DNA from 3 places in the Idiomarina loihiensis L2TR genome. Region 1 is predicted to be linked to each of the others. Evidence: predicted binding sites of a transcription regulator. Region 1 holds the regulator's gene; each other region holds the start of a gene.
What was found. The regulator FliA, encoded in region 1, starts transcription of late flagellar genes. The targets are predictions, from matches to a motif close to CTAAAGNTNNNNNNNNNNNNGCCGATA.
Positions count from the first base shown of each region.

Region 1 (6,456 bases):
CCTGGTGTTGTCTGCAACATCACAAAGCCAGGTGCTGATGGATGCTGTTAAGCAATTTAAAGCACTGCCTTTGTCTGGCTGTATTTTCACTAAGTTGGACGAATGCTTAAGTTTAGGTGAGAGTATCAGCGTAGCTATAGAACATGGCTTACCGGTTGGTTATTTAACAAATGGCCAGCAAGTGCCTGAAGACATTCGGGTAGCGGATGCGAACTTTATGGTTGCCGAGGCCGAGCGCCTGCTTGATAAAAGCATTTGTTCCTCAGTGTCAGACGTGCCAAAATCGTACTGGAATGAGGCGTTTTCTCGCTGAATGAGTCAATATAATATGAAGCTGTTATCAATCTAGTCAGAAAAGAGATACGCCCGATGGATCAAGCAAGCGGTCTGCGAAGAATGAAACAATCGAAAGTAAAAGTTATTGCGGTAACTGGTGGTAAAGGCGGCGTTGGGAAAACCAACGTGTCGCTGAATATGGCTATCGCAATGGCAAAGCAGGGCAAACGAGTATTAGTGCTGGATGCCGACTTAGGTCTGGCTAACGTCGATGTTATGTTAGGCCTGCGGGTTGAGCGCAACCTGTCTCATGTGTTGAGTGGGCAGTGCGAGTTAGAGGATATTCTGATTGAAGGCCCGGCGGGAATCAAAATTGTTCCGGCAACATCGGGAACGCGCTCTATGGTGGACTTGAGCGAATCTGAACACGCCGGGTTAATTAGAGCCTTCAGCCAGCTTCAGGGGAACTATGACGTATTAATTGTCGATACTGCAGCGGGTATTGGTAATACCGTTGTCAGCTTTGCCAGAGCATCACAGGATGTTTTATTAGTGGTTTGTGATGAACCCACATCAATTACTGATGCATATGCACTGATAAAAGTATTGAGCCGGGAGCAGGGCCTGTTTAAATTCAAGGTGGTTGCCAATATGGTACGAAATCTGCGCGACGGACAAGTATTGTTCAATAAATTAACTAAAGTAACCGATCGGTTTTTAGACGTTGCTTTAGAGCTTGCCGCGATTATACCTTTTGATGACAACTTGCGTTTAGCTGTTAGAAAACAACAACCTATGGTACTGGCTTACCCAAAATCGCCGGCTTCTTTAGCGATAAAAGCTTTGGCTAAGAAAGCCATTGACTGGCCTGTTCCCGCTCAAGCCGGCGGGCATTTAGAATTTTTTCTTGAACAATTGATAACTTCTGCCGATAACGAGAGTAAGCGGGATGTTGCCAATGAATAAAGCTGCCGTTTATGCCGCCACTGCTGACAACCGGAATGCTATTATTGAACAGCATACCGGGCTGGTTAAGCGTATTGCACACCATATGATGGCTAGACTTCCAGCCAGTGTGCAAGTGGATGATTTGATCCAGGCAGGCATGATTGGCTTATTAGAAGCTGCGCGTAACTTTGATAACAGTAAAGGCGCCAGTTTCGAAACCTTTGCCGGCATTCGCATTCGTGGTGCTATGTTGGACGAAATTCGTCGTGGTGACTGGGCTCCGCGCTCGGTTCATCGTAATCATCGGCGCGTACTGGAAGCCATTCGTCAGGTTGAAAATGAAACCGGACGCGATGCAAAAGACACGGAAGTGGCCGCAAAGCTGAATATGGGTATGGATGAATATCATCATATTTTGCGGGATGTCAGCACGGGACGAATCGTTGGTATTGAAGATCTTGGTGTATCAGAAGATGCTATCATGCCAGAGCAGGTAACGGGTTCAGCTTATGAACCGCAAAAAGATGTTGAGAATGCTGCGTTTCATAAAGCGCTGGTTTCGACAATATCTTCGTTACCAGAACGTGAAGCTTTGGTGCTTTCGTTGTATTATGACGAAGAATTGAATTTAAAAGAGATAGGTGAAGTGCTGAGCGTGAGTGAATCACGAGTCAGTCAAATTCACAGTCAGGCAATGTTGCGACTGAAGTCGCGAATGCAAAATTGGGTTGAATAAACTTTGGTTGTAATCGAGAGCCTCAGTGGAGGGTGCTTTGGATAAAAATATGAAAATTCTCGTTGTGGACGACTTCTCTACAATGAGACGAATCATTAAGAACTTACTTCGTGATCTTGGCTTTACCAATATACAGGAAGCCGATGACGGTAATACCGCATTGCCCATGTTGCAGAACGGTGATTTCGACTTTGTCGTAACCGACTGGAATATGCCGGGTATGCAGGGAATCGACTTGCTGCGTGAAATTCGCAAAGACGATAATCTGGCTCATTTACCGGTGTTAATGGTAACGGCGGAAGCCAAACGAGAGCAGATCATTATGGCAGCTCAAGCTGGAGTAAATGGTTACATTGTAAAACCATTTACAGCCGTAACGTTGAAAGAAAAGCTCGACAAGATTTTCGAACGAATCAGCTAAAGGGCGAACGACTATGTCTGATAACGCCCATGATATTTCTCTGGAGCAAGCCAAGGAATTAGTAGCCTTGCTTGAAGACGGGAAACAACAGCAGGCTAACCAATTACTGGAAGATGTTTACAACCGTCGTAATGACAAGTTGTTTACCTCTGTAGGCCAGTTAACACGAGACCTCCACGAAGCGCTCCAGGATTTTCAGGTTGACCCTCGCATTGTGCAAATGACGCAGGATGATCTTCCTGACGCGCAAAATCGTCTGCTGTATGTCATTGAAAAAACTGAAGACGCCGCGAATCGCACCATGGATGCCGTAGAAGCCTGTCTACCACTTGCAGACGATATGCATCACCGTGTCGAGAAAGTGATGCCGGCCTGGAACCGGTTAATGAGCAACGATATTCAGTTAAATGAATTCAAGTCTTTATGTCATGAGGTCGATGACGTACTTAAGCGCTGTGGCGAAAATATGCCTCAAGTGCATGGGTTAATGACTGAAGTGCTTATGGCGCAAGATTTTCAGGATATTACCGGGCAAGTGATTCGCCGGGTTATTCAATTGGTCGAAGACGTTGAAAAGAACCTGATTGAACTACTGAAGATATTTGGTAAAGAAGAAGAACGTCGTAACGCGGAAAAAGCAGGGCTTGCGCCTAAGAAAGATGCAGCCCATGCCGAAGGCCCAATTATCGATGCTGATCAACGCGATGACGTGGTTGGCGGACAAGACGAAGTGGACGATTTGTTGTCCAGTTTAGGTTTCTAGGAGCATCAGTCGCATGAGCTTTGATATGGACGAAGACATTCTGCAGGATTTTTTGATCGAGGCTGGAGAGATCCTCGAGCAACTGTCTGAACAGCTAGTTGAACTGGAAAATGATCCGCAAAACAAAGATCTGTTGAATGCTATTTTCCGTGGCTTTCATACGGTTAAAGGTGGTGCCGGGTTCCTGTCTCTGGGAGCTCTGGTTGATACCTGTCATGGTGCGGAAAACGTATTCGATACCCTGCGTAATGGTCAACGTACTGTCACTTCCGACCTGATGGACGTGATTCTTCAGTCTTTGGATACTATCAATACTCAGTTTGCGCAGGTGCGCGCCAAAGAAGAACCTGAAGCAGCTTCACCGGAGTTGCTGGAATTACTGCATAAGTTGAGTGAACCAGAGTCTGAGGACGAAGCGCCTATAGAGGTTCCAAAAGATGAACCTGCCGAGGAAACAGATCCGGAACCAGAACCTGCAGCAGAAGAAAGCAGCAGCGACAGCATTGATGAAATTCAGGACGATGAGTTCGAAGCGTTACTGGATGAGTTGCATGGTGAAGGCAAAGGTCCCGGAAAAGAAGACAAGCCAGCGGCGTCCAAGCCCAAGGTAAATGAAGACAGTGATGAGATTTCAGATGATGAATTTGAGTCATTGCTGGATGAACTTCATGGCAGCGGGAAAGCGCCTCAAAGTGCTGAGAAAAAACAAGAAAAGCAGAAAGAGCCTGCAAAAGACGACGAAATAACAGACGACGAATTTGAATCCTTGCTGGACGAGTTGCATGGCAGTGGCAAAGCGCCGACACCGAAAGGTGATAAGCCTGCTAATGAGCCAGCACCGAAAAAGCCTGAACCCAAAGCGCAGCCGAAACCTGCGGCAAAACCAGCATCCAAACCAGAACCGAAGCCTGAGCCGAAATCAGAGCCTAAAGCGAAACCAGCAGCGGCTCAGCCGGTAGATAAAAAGCCAGCTGCACCAGCGCCTGCTCCGGTTGAAACTACTGTGCGGGTTGATACCAAGCGCTTAGATGAAATTATGAACATGGTCGGCGAGCTGGTACTGGTCAGAAACCGTTTGTTGAGCCTGAGTAATTCTGATGAGTCAGACAGTGCTGAAATGGGCAAAGCTATTTCGAACCTGGATGTTGTCACTGGCGACTTACAGGGCGCGGTGATGAAAACCCGGATGCAGCCAATTAAGAAAGTGTTTGGCCGTTTCCCTCGGGTTGTCCGTGACCTGGCTCGTAGCCTGAAGAAAGAAATCAATCTTGAGATGTACGGTGAAGAAACCGATTTGGATAAGAACTTAGTTGAGGCTCTGGCCGATCCTTTGGTGCATTTGGTTCGTAACTCTGTTGACCATGGTATCGAAATGCCGGATGAGCGTGAAGCCAATGGTAAGTCGCGCTCAGGAACCGTTACCTTGTCGGCGTCTCAGGAAGGTGATCATATTATGCTGTCGATTAAAGACGATGGCGCTGGTATGGACGCTGAAAAACTAAGAGGCATAGCCGTTAAAAAAGGCATTATGGACGCAGACTCCGCTGCACGTTTAAGCGATGAAGATGCTTATAACTTGATTTTCGCGGCGGGTTTTTCGACCAAAGAACAAGTTTCGGATATTTCCGGTCGTGGAGTTGGCATGGACGTGGTTAAGACCAAAATCAGCCAGCTCAACGGTAGCGTTAAAATTAACTCAGAGTTAGGTAAAGGTACTGAACTCTTGATTAAAGTGCCGCTGACTCTGGCAATATTGCCGACACTAATGGTCGCCGTAAAAGATCAGACTTTTGCTTTGCCGCTTGCTGTTGTCAGTGAAATTATCGACCTGGATATGAAGCGCACCAATACCGTAGACGGACAGTTGACTCTCATTGTACGTAACCGTGCTATTCCGCTGTTCTTCTTAGAAAAATGGCTGGTACGTAATCCGGATGGTTCTGCCCGCAATGAGCAAGGTCACGTGGTGGTAGTGCAAATAGGCAACCAGCAAGTAGGCTTTGTGGTGAACGCACTGATTGGTCAGGAAGAAGTGGTTATTAAACCCTTAGATAAGTTACTGCAGGGTACGCCAGGAATGGCCGGGGCAACAATTACCAGCGACGGTGGTATTGCTCTGATAGTCGATGTGCCCAGCATGCTTAAGTATTACGCCAAAAGATAACGGGACAAACCGTTCATGACTGTAAAAGTTCTCGTGGTAGACGACTCGGCGTTCTTCAGACGCCGGGTGACTGAGATTTTAGAAGACAATACCAACATTAAAGTGATTGGTAGTGCGAATAATGGCGAAGAAGCGGTAGAACAAAGCCGAACCCTTAAGCCGGACGTTATTACCATGGACATTGAAATGCCGGTAATGAACGGCATTGATGCTGTAAAAGCCATTATGAGCAGCAATCCTTGTCCTATTTTGATGTTCAGCTCCTTGACTCATGAGGGGGCGACAGCAACGCTGAACGCACTCGAGGCGGGAGCCGCAGACTTTCTGCCGAAGAAATTTGAAGATATCGCCCGTAACCGCGACGAGGCAGTAAAAACTCTGCAGGATCGCGTTATAGCGATTGCGAGGCAGCCGGTAAGCCGAACGTCTGCGCGAGCATCAACACCGCCGCCTGTTGCGAAGCAACCTGAACGTTCGTCTGAACCTACTACAGCGCTGGATCGTATCCGGCAACGTAATAATGAACTGCAAAGTCAGCGTGAAAGTGATGCACGGACAGCGACATCGGCTGGCGCATTAACAATAAACCGGGCTTATCAATTACTGGCGATAGGAACCTCAACCGGTGGTCCTGTTGCATTGCAAAAAATATTGACTCAATTGCCCGGCAATTTCCCTTATCCTATCGTTATGGTTCAACACATGCCTGCGGCTTTTACCAAGGCCTTTTCACAGCGTCTGGATGGTCTGTGCCAAGTGCATGTTAAAGAAGCTGAAGACGGTGATGTGCTAAAGGCCGGAACCGCGTATTTAGCGCCGGGTGGCAAACAGATGATGGTTGAAGGCCGTCCGGGTAGCGCCAGATTACGGATAAAAGATGACACTAGCGGGCGTATTACTTACAAGCCGAGTGTCGACTTAACCTTTGCCAGCTTATCGAAAACCTACATGGGCAAAGTGCTGGGTGTCATTTTAACCGGCATGGGTGCTGATGGCCGTGATGGTTCACGAATGCTGAAGGATCAGGGGGCGACTATCTGGGCTCAGGATCAGGCCAGCTGTGTTGTGTACGGAATGCCACAAGCGGTTGCCCAGGCGGGCATTTCAACCCGCAGTATCAGCCTTGAAGGAATGGCCAAGGCTATTAT
Region 1 is NC_006512.1:1,193,550-1,200,005, reverse strand. Features, by position in the region: gene flhF (flagellar biosynthesis protein FlhF) at 1-313, shown strand, start outside; gene IL_RS05730 (MinD/ParA family protein) at 370-1,242, shown strand; gene IL_RS05725 (RNA polymerase sigma factor FliA) at 1,235-1,960, shown strand; gene cheY (chemotaxis response regulator CheY) at 1,998-2,381, shown strand; gene IL_RS05715 (protein phosphatase CheZ) at 2,395-3,144, shown strand; gene IL_RS05710 (chemotaxis protein CheA) at 3,158-5,308, shown strand; gene IL_RS05705 (protein-glutamate methylesterase/protein-glutamine glutaminase) at 5,324-6,456, shown strand, end outside.

Region 2 (6,456 bases), 1.1 Mb from region 1:
CAGCGAGGTATAAAAACGACCAGATAAAAGGCGGGCGAAATGATGGTTCAGAGCACCAACGTTTTCTGAAATAGACATGTCATTGTCGTTCAGCACCACCAACATATCTGGTTTTATATCACCAGCATGATTCATGGCTTCAAATGCCATACCGGCGGTCATTGCACCGTCGCCGATAATAGAGACGACTTTTTGTCGTAGACTTTGCCTTTGCGCTGCTACCGCCATGCCTAACGCTGCTGATATAGACGTACTTGAATGCCCGACTGAGAGCACATCGTATTCACTCTCTTCGCGCCAGGGAAAAGGGTGAAGCCCGTCTTTTTGACGAATAGAGTGCAACCGTTGTTTACGCCCGGTCAGAATTTTATGTGGGTAAGCCTGATGGCCAACGTCCCAAACCAGCTTATCTTCTGGTGTGTGATACACATAATGCAGGGCAACCGTAAGCTCTACGGTGCCTAAACCTGACGCGAGGTGGCCGCTGCTTTGGCTCACTGAGGTTAATAAAAACTGTCTAATTTCTGCGCACAGTTCCGGCAATTGCGTCCGCGGTAAACGGCGCAGGTCAGCGGGGGAGTTAATTTTATCAAGTAACGGATATTGTTGAGTCATTCAGTTAGTGGTCCCGCTTTAACAGCAAGTCGGAAAATTGTTCAAGTCTGTCTGTATTGTAAGGGATATCGCTTAACGACTGTAGTGCTTTATGGTGTAAGTTTTGCAGGCGTTGCTGAGCACCTTCAATACCGAGCAAACGCACGTAAGTTGATTTTTCAGACGCGGTATCTGACCCCTGAGGTTTGCCCAGAGCTTCAGTATTACCTGTTACGTCGAGGATATCATCCTGTACTTGAAATGCCAGCCCCAGATAATGAGCGAACTGCTCAAACTTTTCCCGCCATTGTTGCGCATTGTCATTACCACACAATACACCCATAGTGGCGGCGGCGGTTATCAACGCGCCGGTTTTACTTAAATGCATTTGCTCTAGTGCGTCTTCAGTGACGATTTTAGCTGTTGCCTGTAAGTCTATTGCCTGACCTGCACACATGCCGCGGGCACCGCTGGCTTTAGCCAGTACCTGAACTAATTGCAGCTGTCGTTCACTGGGTAATTGTTCCATACGGTTTTCGGTTAAGACTTCGAAAGCCAGTGTCTGTAGCGCATCTCCGGCTAAAATCGCTGTCGCCTCGTCGTAAGCAATGTGGCAAGTCGGCTGACCACGGCGTAAATCGTCATCATCCATTGCTGGCAAGTCGTCATGAATTAAAGAATAAGCATGTATCAACTCAACAGCGGCAGCGGCTTGCAGAGCGTCATTCTTATTGGCGCCACAAATATCGGCAACGGTCACCAGCAGATAGGGGCGAATACGTTTTCCGCCCATTAACACTCCGTGCTGCATGGCCTGGTTCAGACGCGGGTTCAGGGTTAACTGCGCGAGCGCTTGCTTTAAGAATGAATCGACTTGTTCTCGTGTTGCTGCTGTTAACGAGTTAATCGTCACATCAGTTCTCCATTGCTTTCATCATTTCCAGATTGCTGTTCAGCCAACAAAGTTGTCACTTTTTGCTCAGCCTGCTGCAATTGTTGCTGGCTGGAACGTGACAAGGCAATGGCTTGTTCGAATTTTTTCAGCGATTGCTCAAGCGGTAAGTCGCCTTGTTCCAGTTCATTAACCAGTTGCTCTAGCTGCTCCAGAGCCTGTTCGAAAGATTGCTGTTTCTGTTCGTCTGCCATAGCTAAGTCTGCCTTAAAATCTGTTATGAGCCGCATTGCTAATAGAATGAAAGTTAATTATCCGATAAAGAATCCTGAATGTCAGCCGATGATCTCATTATTCCTGTGTAAGATGAACAGATGTCGCTTGTAAGCGCGACGCGATTGTTTAAGAATGAGCACAACAGCATAAATGAAAACTCAAATCGGGGAGGAAGGCTGAGTGGATATAGCAACGCTCTTAGGAATTATAGGGGCCATCGGCTTTGTCGTCGTTGCTATGGTTCTGGGTGGGGACATAACCCTGTTTTTAGATACCCAATCGTTCTTTATCGTCTTCGGCGGTTCATTATTTATAACCTTAGCGAACTTTTCTCTGGGCCAGTTTCTGGGCACGGGGAAAGTGGTCGTTAAGGCGTTTTTCTTTAAAATTGAACATCCACAAGAGCTTATCGATACGGCTGTTGAGATGGCTGACTCGGCGCGTAAAGGTGGCTTTCTGGCGCTTGAAGAAGCGGAAATTCCGAACAAATTCTTTCGTAAAGGCGTAGACATGCTGGTTGACGGTCACGATGCCGAAGTTGTCCGCCAAACCTTGTCGAAAGATATAAAAATGAGCTTTGCCCGCCATGAAGAGGGCGCCCGGGTATTCAAAATACTGAGCGATGTATCACCGGCTATGGGTATGATTGGTACCCTGATTGGTCTGGTTGCGATGCTGTCTAATATGGATGACCCCAAAGCGATAGGCCCAGCCATGGCCGTTGCTTTGTTAACCACCCTTTATGGTGCCTTTTTAGCCAACGTTATTGCCATTCCTATCGCGAATAAGTTATTGCTACGGGCCGAACAGGAAAAGCTGAACCGGCAACTGATACTGGACGCCATTTTAGGTATTCAGGACGGTCAGAACCCTCGTGTCATTGAAGGTATTTTACGTAATTACTTAGCTGAATCTAAGCGTATTGGTAACGAGGATGAGGACGAGTAGTTATGGCCTCAGAGAAAGTCAGAGACGAAGAACAAGAGGACTGCAATTGCCCGCCCCCGGGATTGCCTATGTGGATGGCAACCTTTGCCGATCTCATGACCTTGCTCATGTGCTTCTTCGTGCTGTTATTGGCTTTCTCCGAAATGGACGTGCTGAAGTTTAAGCAAATAGCCGGTTCAATGAAGTACGCTTTAGGTGTGCAAAATAAAATTGAAGTGAAAGACATTCCTAAGGGTACCAGTGTTATCGCTCAGGAGTTCCGTCCCGGGCGGCCAGAGCCAACGCCCATTGAAACTATCCAGCAGCAGACCGTAGAAATGACGCAGCAGATGCTGGAATTTCAGGAAGGTGAGTCCGACTTTGCCGGTGGTCAGCAAACCGAGCGGGGCGGTCAGGAGTCCGACAGCGCGGATGACCAAAAAGAGGCAGAAGCGGAAAATACTGAAGCTATGACGCAGGTATCTAAGGAGCTTATGCGTCGTATCGAGCGGCAGCTTGAGAATGAGATTAAAGCTGGCACTATTGAGCTTGAGCAGCACGGTCAGCAAATTATTATTCGCATACGTGAACAAGGCTCATTTCCTGAAGGTTCGGCATTTTTACAGCCGCAGTTCCGGCCTATTATTCAGCAGGTTGCCGGGGCATTGAAAGATATTCCGGGTGAGGTCACTATTTCTGGCCACAGTGATAATGAAAAACTGGTATCGGAAATCTACTCATCGGACTGGGATCTCTCCAGTAAGCGAGCGGTTGCGGTTGCAGAAGAAATGCTGAAAGTGGATGACTTTAGCGAAGATCGTCTGGTGGTTATGGGTTACTCGGATACTAAGCCATTGGTGCCGAATAACTCGGAAGAAAACCGCAAGCGAAACCGTCGTGTTGAAATATCGATAATGCAAGGTAAAGCGGCAGAATCTGACCCGGTTGATGTAATAGACTGAGCGCTGGTTTCTGCCGGGCAGGACACGTATAATTGCCCACTTTCCTAAAGACTTGACGATTTAGCTATGAAGTTTGTTGTTCGCCTGCACGCTGAAATTACCATTAAAAGCCGTTCTGTTCGTAAGCGTTACGGTAAAGTACTGACCAATAACCTGCGTAAAATTCTGGCTCCGGTCGATGACTCGATATACGTCAAATGGCTGTGGGATCGCATCGAAGTTTCTGCTGATGGCGACGACTCTCAGGTGCGTAGTGAAATCAAAGAGATTCTGCAAAACACCCCCGGTATTTCCTGGTTTGCCGAAGTTATAGAGCGGTCGCTAACCGATTTTGATGCTATTGCCGAGTTAGTTGGTGAGCACTGGTTAAAGCGTTTACCGGGAAAAAGTTTTGCTATGCGGGTTAAACGTAAAGGTAACCACGAGTTTAATTCACAGCAGTTAGAACGCTATGTTGGTGGCTATTTGCTGGAGCGTGTTCCGGATACTTCTGTAAACCTTTCTAATCCGGACCTGGACATTGCGCTGCAAATTACTAATCAGATTGTTCACTTGGTTGGGGAGCGAGTGAATGGCTTAGGTGGTTTTCCTATTCCTACTCAGGAAACCGTACTGTCATTGTTAAGTGGTGGTTTTGATTCTGGCGTTGCAACCTATGATTTTATCCGGCGCGGCGCGCGGACTCACTTTTGCTTTTTTAATTTAGGCGGCGACGCCCATGAAGTGGCGGTGCGTCAAATAGCCTATTATTTGTGGAAGCGCTACAGCTCCTCGCACCCCATTAAGTTTATTAGTGTTGATTTTGCCCCTATTGTTGATGACATTCTGACAAATGTCGATAACGGCCAGATGGGTGTTGTGCTAAAACGGCAAATGCTGCGGGCTGCGGATAAAGTCGCTCGTTATGTGAAAGCGCAGGCGCTGGTAACGGGTGAAGCTATGGGGCAGGTATCCAGTCAGACCCTGTCTAATCTGAGGGTGATCGATCAAGCTACATCGGCATTAGTTTTACGCCCGCTAATAACCAAAGACAAACAGGAAATTGTGGACGAGGCAAAGCGTATTGGCACCGAACCATTGGCTAAATCCATTCCTGAATATTGTGGCGTTATTTCTAATAAGCCCACGGTTAAAGCCATTCCGGCGGTTATCGAAGCCGAAGAAGCGAAGCTTAACAAAGATTTACTCGATCAGGTGGTACGGGCGTCAAACGTACTGAGCATGCAGGATATAGCGACGCAAACAGACGCAGAACTGGCGCTGCCGGATACCACAACGGAACTCAGTACCGACACAACCATCATAGATATTCGAAACGATGAAGAAATTGAAGCAGCACCCTTGTCAGTAGAAGTTGAGGTTATTGAAATTCCATTTTTCAAGTTAGCCTCTCAGTTTGCTGAACTGGATCAAAGCCGGGAATACTTGCTGTACTGTGATCAAGGAATTATGAGCCGGATGCAGGCTTTGTTATTGCACGAAAATGGTTATAACAACGTATCGGTTTATAAGCCCTAATTTAGAGAGAAGTAAACTATGCTGGCAAGAGCCCTATTTTTTGTTGTGTTATCGACAGCCACCTTTCTGTTTTTGTGGCAGTTTCCAAGTACCGGAGCTCAGAGCATTCCGCATCTGGATAAGTTGGTTCACTTTGGAATCTTTTTTGTCTTAGCACTGACGTTTCACAGAGCTTTTGCGTTGTCGGCTAAACTGTCGTTACTGATTTTAGTTTGCTACGGCTTTTTAATAGAAATAGCCCAGTCTTATGCGCCTGGCCGTAGTGCCGATGTTTACGATTGGTTAGCGGATGCCAGTGGCGTTGTAGCTTATTTTATTTTGCACCATTTACTAAGCAAGAAGTCGCGTTAACGCGACTTCTTCTTTTTATCCGTTTTCTTCTTCACTTTTTTCTTCGAGCGGGACTTTTCTGTCGACGGAAACTTATATTGAGGTTTTAACCCTTCAATAGTTCGTCTGTCTAGTTTGGCGTCCAGGTAACGCTCGACACGGCCCAGTAGTAAAGCATCATGTGCTTCTACCAGCGATACGGCCGTTCCTTTTTGTCCGCCGCGGGCTGTGCGCCCAATTCGGTGCAGATAAACATCAGCTTGCTTAGGAAGGTCATAATTAACCACCAAAGTGATGTCGTCTACATCCAGCCCTCGCGCTGCAATATCAGTAGCAACTAAGGTAATTTCCGTCGTTTGTTTAAGCTCGTTCATAATGCGCTGACGATCACTTTGCGGCATATCGCCCCGCAGTGTCACAATTTTACGGCCGGTACCAAACTGGCTGCGCAGAAAGTTTGCAATAAGCTCTACGCGTTCACGTGTTCTGACAAAGACAAACTGCCGCCCGGGGTGCGCCTGAAGCACGCTCATTAACAGTTTACGCTTATGTTCGTCGGTATCCGCTAAATGAACCCACTGAAGAATTTTACCGCGCTCACGTTTGGGAGGCTGCACATCAATGTACTCGGGTTCGGTTAATAACTCGCGGGAAAACTTAATCACGCCGGAGCTATTCAGCGTTGCTGACAGTAGCAAGGACTGCTGACGATGACGTGCCTGCAGAGCCATTTCTTTTACCGTTGCGGCAAAACCCATATCCAGCATTCGGTCGGCTTCATCAATAATCAGCCACTCAATGCCTTCCAGGTTGTACTGTTCGGCTTCAAGTAAGTCCATTAGTCGACCCGGTGTCGCAACCAGTATGTCGTGTGTCTTCTCTAATACCGACAGCTGCGAACCATAGTTGATGCCTCCGGTGACAACCACAGAGGTTAACCCGGTTTTGGCCTCAAAC
Region 2 is NC_006512.1:2,269,958-2,276,413, reverse strand. Features, by position in the region: gene dxs (1-deoxy-D-xylulose-5-phosphate synthase) at 1-615, opposite strand, end outside; gene IL_RS10975 (polyprenyl synthetase family protein) at 620-1,507, opposite strand; gene IL_RS10970 (exodeoxyribonuclease VII small subunit) at 1,504-1,740, opposite strand; gene pomA (flagellar motor protein PomA) at 1,943-2,710, shown strand; gene IL_RS10960 (flagellar motor protein MotB) at 2,713-3,651, shown strand; gene thiI (tRNA uracil 4-sulfurtransferase ThiI) at 3,718-5,169, shown strand; gene IL_RS10950 (VanZ family protein) at 5,188-5,520, shown strand; gene srmB (ATP-dependent RNA helicase SrmB) at 5,517-6,456, opposite strand, start outside.
Region 2: pomA (flagellar motor protein PomA) is a predicted target of FliA. The motif match lies at 1,805-1,831, and genes of this name have one in related genera.

Region 3 (6,456 bases), 310 kb from region 1:
CAGTAACCGCTCATAGCGGTTACTGTGGCTACTGGATAATTGCAGCCCCTCTAAGACTTTAAAGCAATTATCGCATTCTTTCTTAAGCCGAGCTCGCTCTCCACCTGGAGTTTCTTCAACATAACGGACGGCCGCCTGAATAAAGTTAAGTGCAGCACCACTATTCATTGGCGCGGCCTCCATGGCGTTACGAAACAGCTCCAGTGCACGAATATAGTTGCCTTGCTGATAAGCATCTAAGCCCGCCTTATGAACTTCAAAGAAGTTATCCTGCTGTTTTTGAGCTGCAGCTAAGCGTGCCTGTAAAATTTTAGTGGTATAACTGTCAAGAGTCGGGTTTTCATCCTGATTCGCTGCTAGCGCATTCGCTTTTTCATACTCCCCGACATCCAGTAAAATGGCGATAACGTCAGGTAGTAAATCTTTATTGATAGGCTGATTGTGCGCTAGTTTTTCGCCAACAACCTCGTTTAAGCGTTGCTGAGCTTCGCGTAAACGACCATTAAATGAATCAATACGTGACAATAAAATGGATTCCAAATCCTCAAACGAAATATCGGCATGCAACAGGTGCTCGTCATAGCGGGCTCGTTGTAGCTCCATTGTTGCTTCTGTCTGATACTTACTGATTTGCTGCGGTGTATCGCTATTTTCGGCCGCATCTAAAATGCTGCGTAAATAGTTACATAAGTGATGTGCGTTACGAAAAACCGATTTACGAGCTATTTGCAAAACGTTGTTCATGGCTTGCTTGGCAATGTCAAAGTCGCCGTTGTCGCGGGCAATATGGGCCAGTTTGGTTTGCCTTTCAATTGAAAATGGCGCCATGGTGATGGCATCACGGGCGCTTTCCAAAGCGTCTTCCAGCTGCTGTTGTTGAAGGTAACATTCGGTTTTCAGGTCATAAGCTTCAACAGCATTAGGCATGCGCTTAATTAAATGATTAAGAATATTCAGGGCTTCTTCGGGAGAGTTTTGTAATAACCGCGTTTCAGCCAGTTTTAGAAAGACCCAACTGTGAGAGTTTTCCTCAAGTAGTTCTTTAATTGCCGTTTCCGCTTTATCTAATTGACCGGTTTTGTTGTACAACTCAATTTGCAGTTTGCGGCAGTAATTACTGTAGCGGCTGTTAGATTGAATATGTTTCTGGCAGGCACCAATACAGGTTTCATAATCATGATTTGTCAGCGCCTTGAATACGTCTTTTAACCACATGCGGCGTTTATAGGCTCGCACCAGGCGGGAGCGCAACACTCTATGTGAAAACGGTTTCATCAAATAATCATCGGGTTGAAGTTCCAGTGCGCTGAGAACCATAGGACGGGTGTTGTCGCCGGTAATAATAAAGAACAGAGTATGCTCTTTCATTAGCCCTCGAACTTGCAGTTCCTCTAAAACCTGACGACCATTGCGACCACGCCCAAGGTTATAGTCTACCAACAGAATATCGTGCGGGTTTTTAATGTAAGCGGCAATACCTGCTTCGCCGGTGGTCTTGACTTGTACGTCCTGCGCCCCCAAGTTTAACAGCAAGCCTTTGAGCATGACCTGAAAGGGCTTCTGGTCATCTATTAATAATACGCGTTTATTATTGAGCTCTAAGGTTTTGTCCATTTGCGTCAAACAGTATCCTGATCTTATTCATACCGACAGCATACTGGCTAATTTCAATAATGTTAAGCGGCAACAGAGGCTGATATGAAAGCAATTGCTATTTCCGAACAAAAAGTACACTGGAAGAACCATCCTGAGCTGGACGAGCCACAGGCTAATGAAGTTCAGCTGCGGGTACTGAGCGCCGGGCTTAATCGTGCCGACTTAATGCAAATAGCAGGGAAATACCCACCACCTAAAGGTGCCTCAACTATTCCTGGACTAGAAGTCTGTGGGGTTATAGAAAAAGTAGGTAGCGAAGTCAATGGCTGGCAAACCGGGCAACGTGTCAGCGCGTTATTGGCTGGCGGCGGTTTTGCTGAACAAGTGAATGTTTCTGCTGAACAAATACTGGAGGTGCCTGAAAGCTGGAGTAATGCAGAAGCTGCGGGTTGGCTGGAAACTTTTGCTACGGCCTATCTTAATGTCTATCAATTAGCTGACTTAAAACCCGGAGAGCGGGTATTAGCTCATGCGGGTGCCAGCGGTGTGGGTTCGTCACTGATCCAGTTGTGCCGGGAAAGTGGTAATGAGCTTACCGCCGTAGTGGGTAGTGGAGAGAAATCGGAGTTTTGCCTGAAACTGGGTGCGAAGAATGCGATAAACCGGCACAAACAGAACATTGTTGAAGAAGTTAAAGCTCTTGGCGAAGTCGACGTCATTCTGAATCCTGTCGCTGGTGAGTCTATAGCAAAAGACCAGCAGTATCTGGCACAGGATGGCCGTATTATTTTAATTGGTTTAATGGCTGGCGTGACTGGCGAAGTTGATTTCGGACGTATGCTGATGAAGCGCCAAAAGCTGATTGGCTCAACTCTGCGAGCATTATCACCGGAACGCAAAGGAAAAATTTTACAGGGTTTGTGGCGTGATTTTGGCGATAAGTTTAAAAGCAGCACCATAAAACCTATCATCGATGAGGTTTTTGCCGCTGACGATATTCAGCAAGCACTGGATTATGTTGCAGATAATAAAACTCAGGGTAAGGTGGTTATAACGCTTTCGGAAGAGTAATTCAGGCTGATAGCCAACTGCCGGTGCAGTAAAGAAATGGTGGAGGGGGCAGGATTCGAACCTGCGAAGGCTGAGCCGTCAGATTTACAGTCTGATCCCTTTGGCCACTCGGGAACCCCTCCACTCAAGAGGCGCGTATAATAACAGTCTTAGCTTAGCTGTAAAGAGAAAACTTAAACTTTTAGGACTTTGGCCGATACAGAAGTATCTGTAACCGATTATCCAGAGTCTTAATGAGTCAAGTTTCAGCTGTACAGAATAGTGCTGTCGAAAACCAGGCCGCTCATTTCTTTGAGCAACACGCGAGCGAAGCAGTTAATCACGGCTTCGCGGGCGAGTTTGCTTATTGGGTGTCTGCCTTGGGTGACGACCCGGTTATTTCTGAGCGCCCTGCGCAAGTTAACTGGCAAAGAACCATTGGTGCCGGCAGAACGCGGCCTTTAGATGTAAAGCCAGGCATGGTGCTGGCTAGTGGTGTCTATGCAACAGTTAGTCAGTTGTCAGACTTTAAACTACAGGACGCAACTCATCCTCAGCCGCTTATTCCCGATGCAACGCCTGATCGTTTGCCCCTGGAGCTTCTTCACAACCTGGACTGGCGGGTTCGCCAGCGGCTGGAAAAGAAGAAGCAGCCGCAAACGGACGAAAAAAACGAGTACAAATATAAAGGGCCCGCTGGCCTATACGATGTTCTGCAGAAACTAGGCATTACTCATTAGCGCTTAACTTGATTCTTTTCGGAGAGTTTTGCACAAGCAGTTTCAGCCGCTCTCGCTATGCGGCATAATAGCATTATCATTTCGCTAATTTCCAAAAACCATGAAGCAACTCCGCCCAGAGGACGAAGATCGTATTGATGCTTTTACTGAGCACCTCTGGCTGCATCATGGCTCCAGCAATAATACTCAAGCCGCGTACCGCAGTGACTTACGCCGTTATTGTGAATATTTGCTATCGCTTAAAAAATCCTTAATGGACACTGATGAAGTGGTGCTGCAGGACTACCTGTTGTGGCGGCGTATGCAAGGCTTATCGCCACGAAGCACCTCGCGATTTTTAAGTTCGACGAAGAAATTCTTCCAGTTTGCTGTAAAACAGCAGTGGGTGGCAGTAGACCCAACAGCGCGCCTGAAACGCCCTAAGTTACCGCAAAGCATCCCACATTCGTTAAGCGAAGAGGATGTGATTTCTTTATTGGAACAACCGGATACAGAAACTCCCATTGGTCTGCGTGACCGGACTATGCTGGAAGTTCTCTATGCCACCGGATTACGGGTAACCGAACTTATTCGTCTGCAATATGATCAGTTGAGCCGCCAGCAAGGCTTAGTTCGGGTTATCGGCAAAGGCAATAAGGAACGCTTAGTGCCTTTAGGGGAAGACGCGCTGGAGTGGCTGGACAATTATTTAAAGCATGGACGTCCGGCAATAACGGATAAAAGCAGCCCCTGGATATTTGTTACGCAACGTGGCTCGTTATTAACACGTCAGGCATTTTGGTACAGATTAAAGCATTACGCCGAAGAAGCCGGCATTTACGCACATTTGTCGCCGCACACTTTACGCCATGCTTTTGCCACGCATTTGCTGAACCATGGCGCCGACTTACGTGTCTTACAGCTACTGTTAGGTCACAGTGATTTATCTACCACACAAATTTATACCCAGGTTGCACGTGAACGTCTGCAGGCCTTACATGCTCAGCATCACCCGCGAGGCTAATTGCATTTTGGCTGGTAACAGGGTAGGGTTCGGACAGTTAATTTAAGAGGTATTTATGCGCAATTTAATGTCTGTAGTTGGATTAGTAGGGCTGGTCGGCGCAAGTTTCAGTGCGCCGGCTATTAGTGCGGAACAAAGTGAAGTCGACACCCGGCACCTGAATAAAATTGGTATTGAAGTGTTGTCCACAGAGCCCGGTGAAATTGACGGCTATGTCCGTGCGGTGACTAATCAGGGCATGTTTTATGTGTCAGATGACGGTGAACGGCTTATTAGCGGCAATGTGTTTGATATAACCGGGAGTGAACCGGAAAATTTAAGTGAAGCCGGCATGGCTAAAGTTCGCCTGAAAATGCTAAAAGGCTTTGCTGACGATATGATCGTGTACCCGGCTGAGGACGAGAAATATCAGGTAACGGTTTTTACTGACACTACCTGCGGTTATTGTCAGCGCCTGCACGAAAACATGGACAGCTATCACGCACAAGGCATTACCATAAAATACCTGGCCTTTCCCCGTGGTGGTATGAGTAGCAAAGGCGGGAAGCAGTTACAAACCGTTTGGTGTGCGGATGACAAAAAAGGGGCCATTACCGCCTTTAAAGAAGACGAAAATTACAGTGGCGACTCAAGCTGTTCCAATCCGGTTGCTGAGCACTACCAACTGGGCAAATCTTTTGGGGTAAGCGGTACGCCCGCTATCGTTCTGCCCGACGGTCGCTTAGTACCGGGGGCGTTACCTGCATCACGCTTAATTGCTGAAATTAAAAAAGGTGAGTCACAGTAATTCATGAGTGATTATGAAATACGTCGTTATCAACTGGTTGACGATGACTTTTTGCCGCAACAAATGCCACCTTTGTTGCGGCAAATTTATGCCCGCCGGGGTGTCCGTCGTGCTGACGAATTATCTTTGAAAGCTTCCGGTTTACTGCATTTCTCTTCGTTAAGAGACATCGGGAAAGCCGTTGAACTGCTGCAAAATGCGTTAAAAAATCAAGCAAAAGTTTGTATTTGCGGTGATTTTGATGCCGACGGTGCAACCAGTTCGGCATTAATGGTGTCGGCCTTGCAGGCCTTTGGTCTACAGCAGGTGGGGTATCGCGTACCAAACCGAATGACTGACGGCTACGGACTTTCTGTTGCCATGGTAGAACAACTAGCTGTCGAGAATGTGCAGTTAATTGTGACTGTCGATAACGGCATTGCAGCGCATGACGCTATTGTACTTGCTCGTGAAAAAGGCATACAAGTGCTGGTTACTGACCACCATTTACCACCTGAAGAACTGCCTCCGGCTAACGCGATAGTGAACCCGAATCAGCACGGCTGTGAGTTTTCCAGCAAAAATTTAGCGGGTGTGGGTGTGGCGTTTTACGTCCTGCTGGCGTTGCGTTCAGCGTTACGTGAACAAGGCGTTGAACCGTTACCTAACCTGGCTGACTGGCTGGATCTTGTTGCTCTTGGCACCGTAGCGGATGTTGTACCGCTGGATTATAACAATCGCGTATTAGTGCAGCAGGGGATAGCCCGTATTCGTAAAGGCATGAGCCGACCCGGAATTAAAGCGTTGCTGGAAGTTGCCAACCGTGATGCCAGTCAGCTGGCCGCCAGTGATTTAGGGTTTGCCCTTGGTCCGCGAATTAATGCTGCTGGCCGCTTAGACGATATCGGGCTGGGAATAGAGTGCTTATTAGCGGGTGAGACCCGGGCGCAGCAGTTAGCGCAGCAACTTAACGATTTAAACCAGCAACGTAAATCGATTGAAACGGAAATGCGCGAGCACGCCGAAAGCGCTGTTGCAAAGCTGTGTTTTGATCAAGGGCAGGTGCCTGATTTAGTCACCTTGTATCAGCCGGACTGGCATGCCGGGGTTATCGGTATTGTCGCGGGTAGAGTAAAAGAGCAAGTGAACCGACCGGTGATTGCGCTTGCCAACGATGACGATGAATTCCTAAAAGGCTCCGCACGTTCGGTTAGTGGTCTGCATATGCGGGATTTACTGGAACGTGTTCATAGTCTGCAGCCGGGCATTATGGAACGTTTCGGTGGACATGCTATGGCCGC
Region 3 is NC_006512.1:880,262-886,717, reverse strand. Features, by position in the region: gene IL_RS04225 (tetratricopeptide repeat-containing response regulator) at 1-1,614, opposite strand, end outside; gene IL_RS04220 (NAD(P)H-quinone oxidoreductase) at 1,699-2,667, shown strand; tRNA gene IL_RS04215 (tRNA-Tyr) at 2,705-2,789, opposite strand; gene IL_RS04210 (VC2046/SO_2500 family protein) at 2,901-3,386, shown strand; gene xerD (site-specific tyrosine recombinase XerD) at 3,487-4,389, shown strand; gene dsbC (bifunctional protein-disulfide isomerase/oxidoreductase DsbC) at 4,445-5,176, shown strand; gene recJ (single-stranded-DNA-specific exonuclease RecJ) at 5,180-6,456, shown strand, end outside.
Region 3: IL_RS04210 (VC2046/SO_2500 family protein) is a predicted target of FliA. The motif match lies at 2,840-2,866, and genes of this name have one in related genera.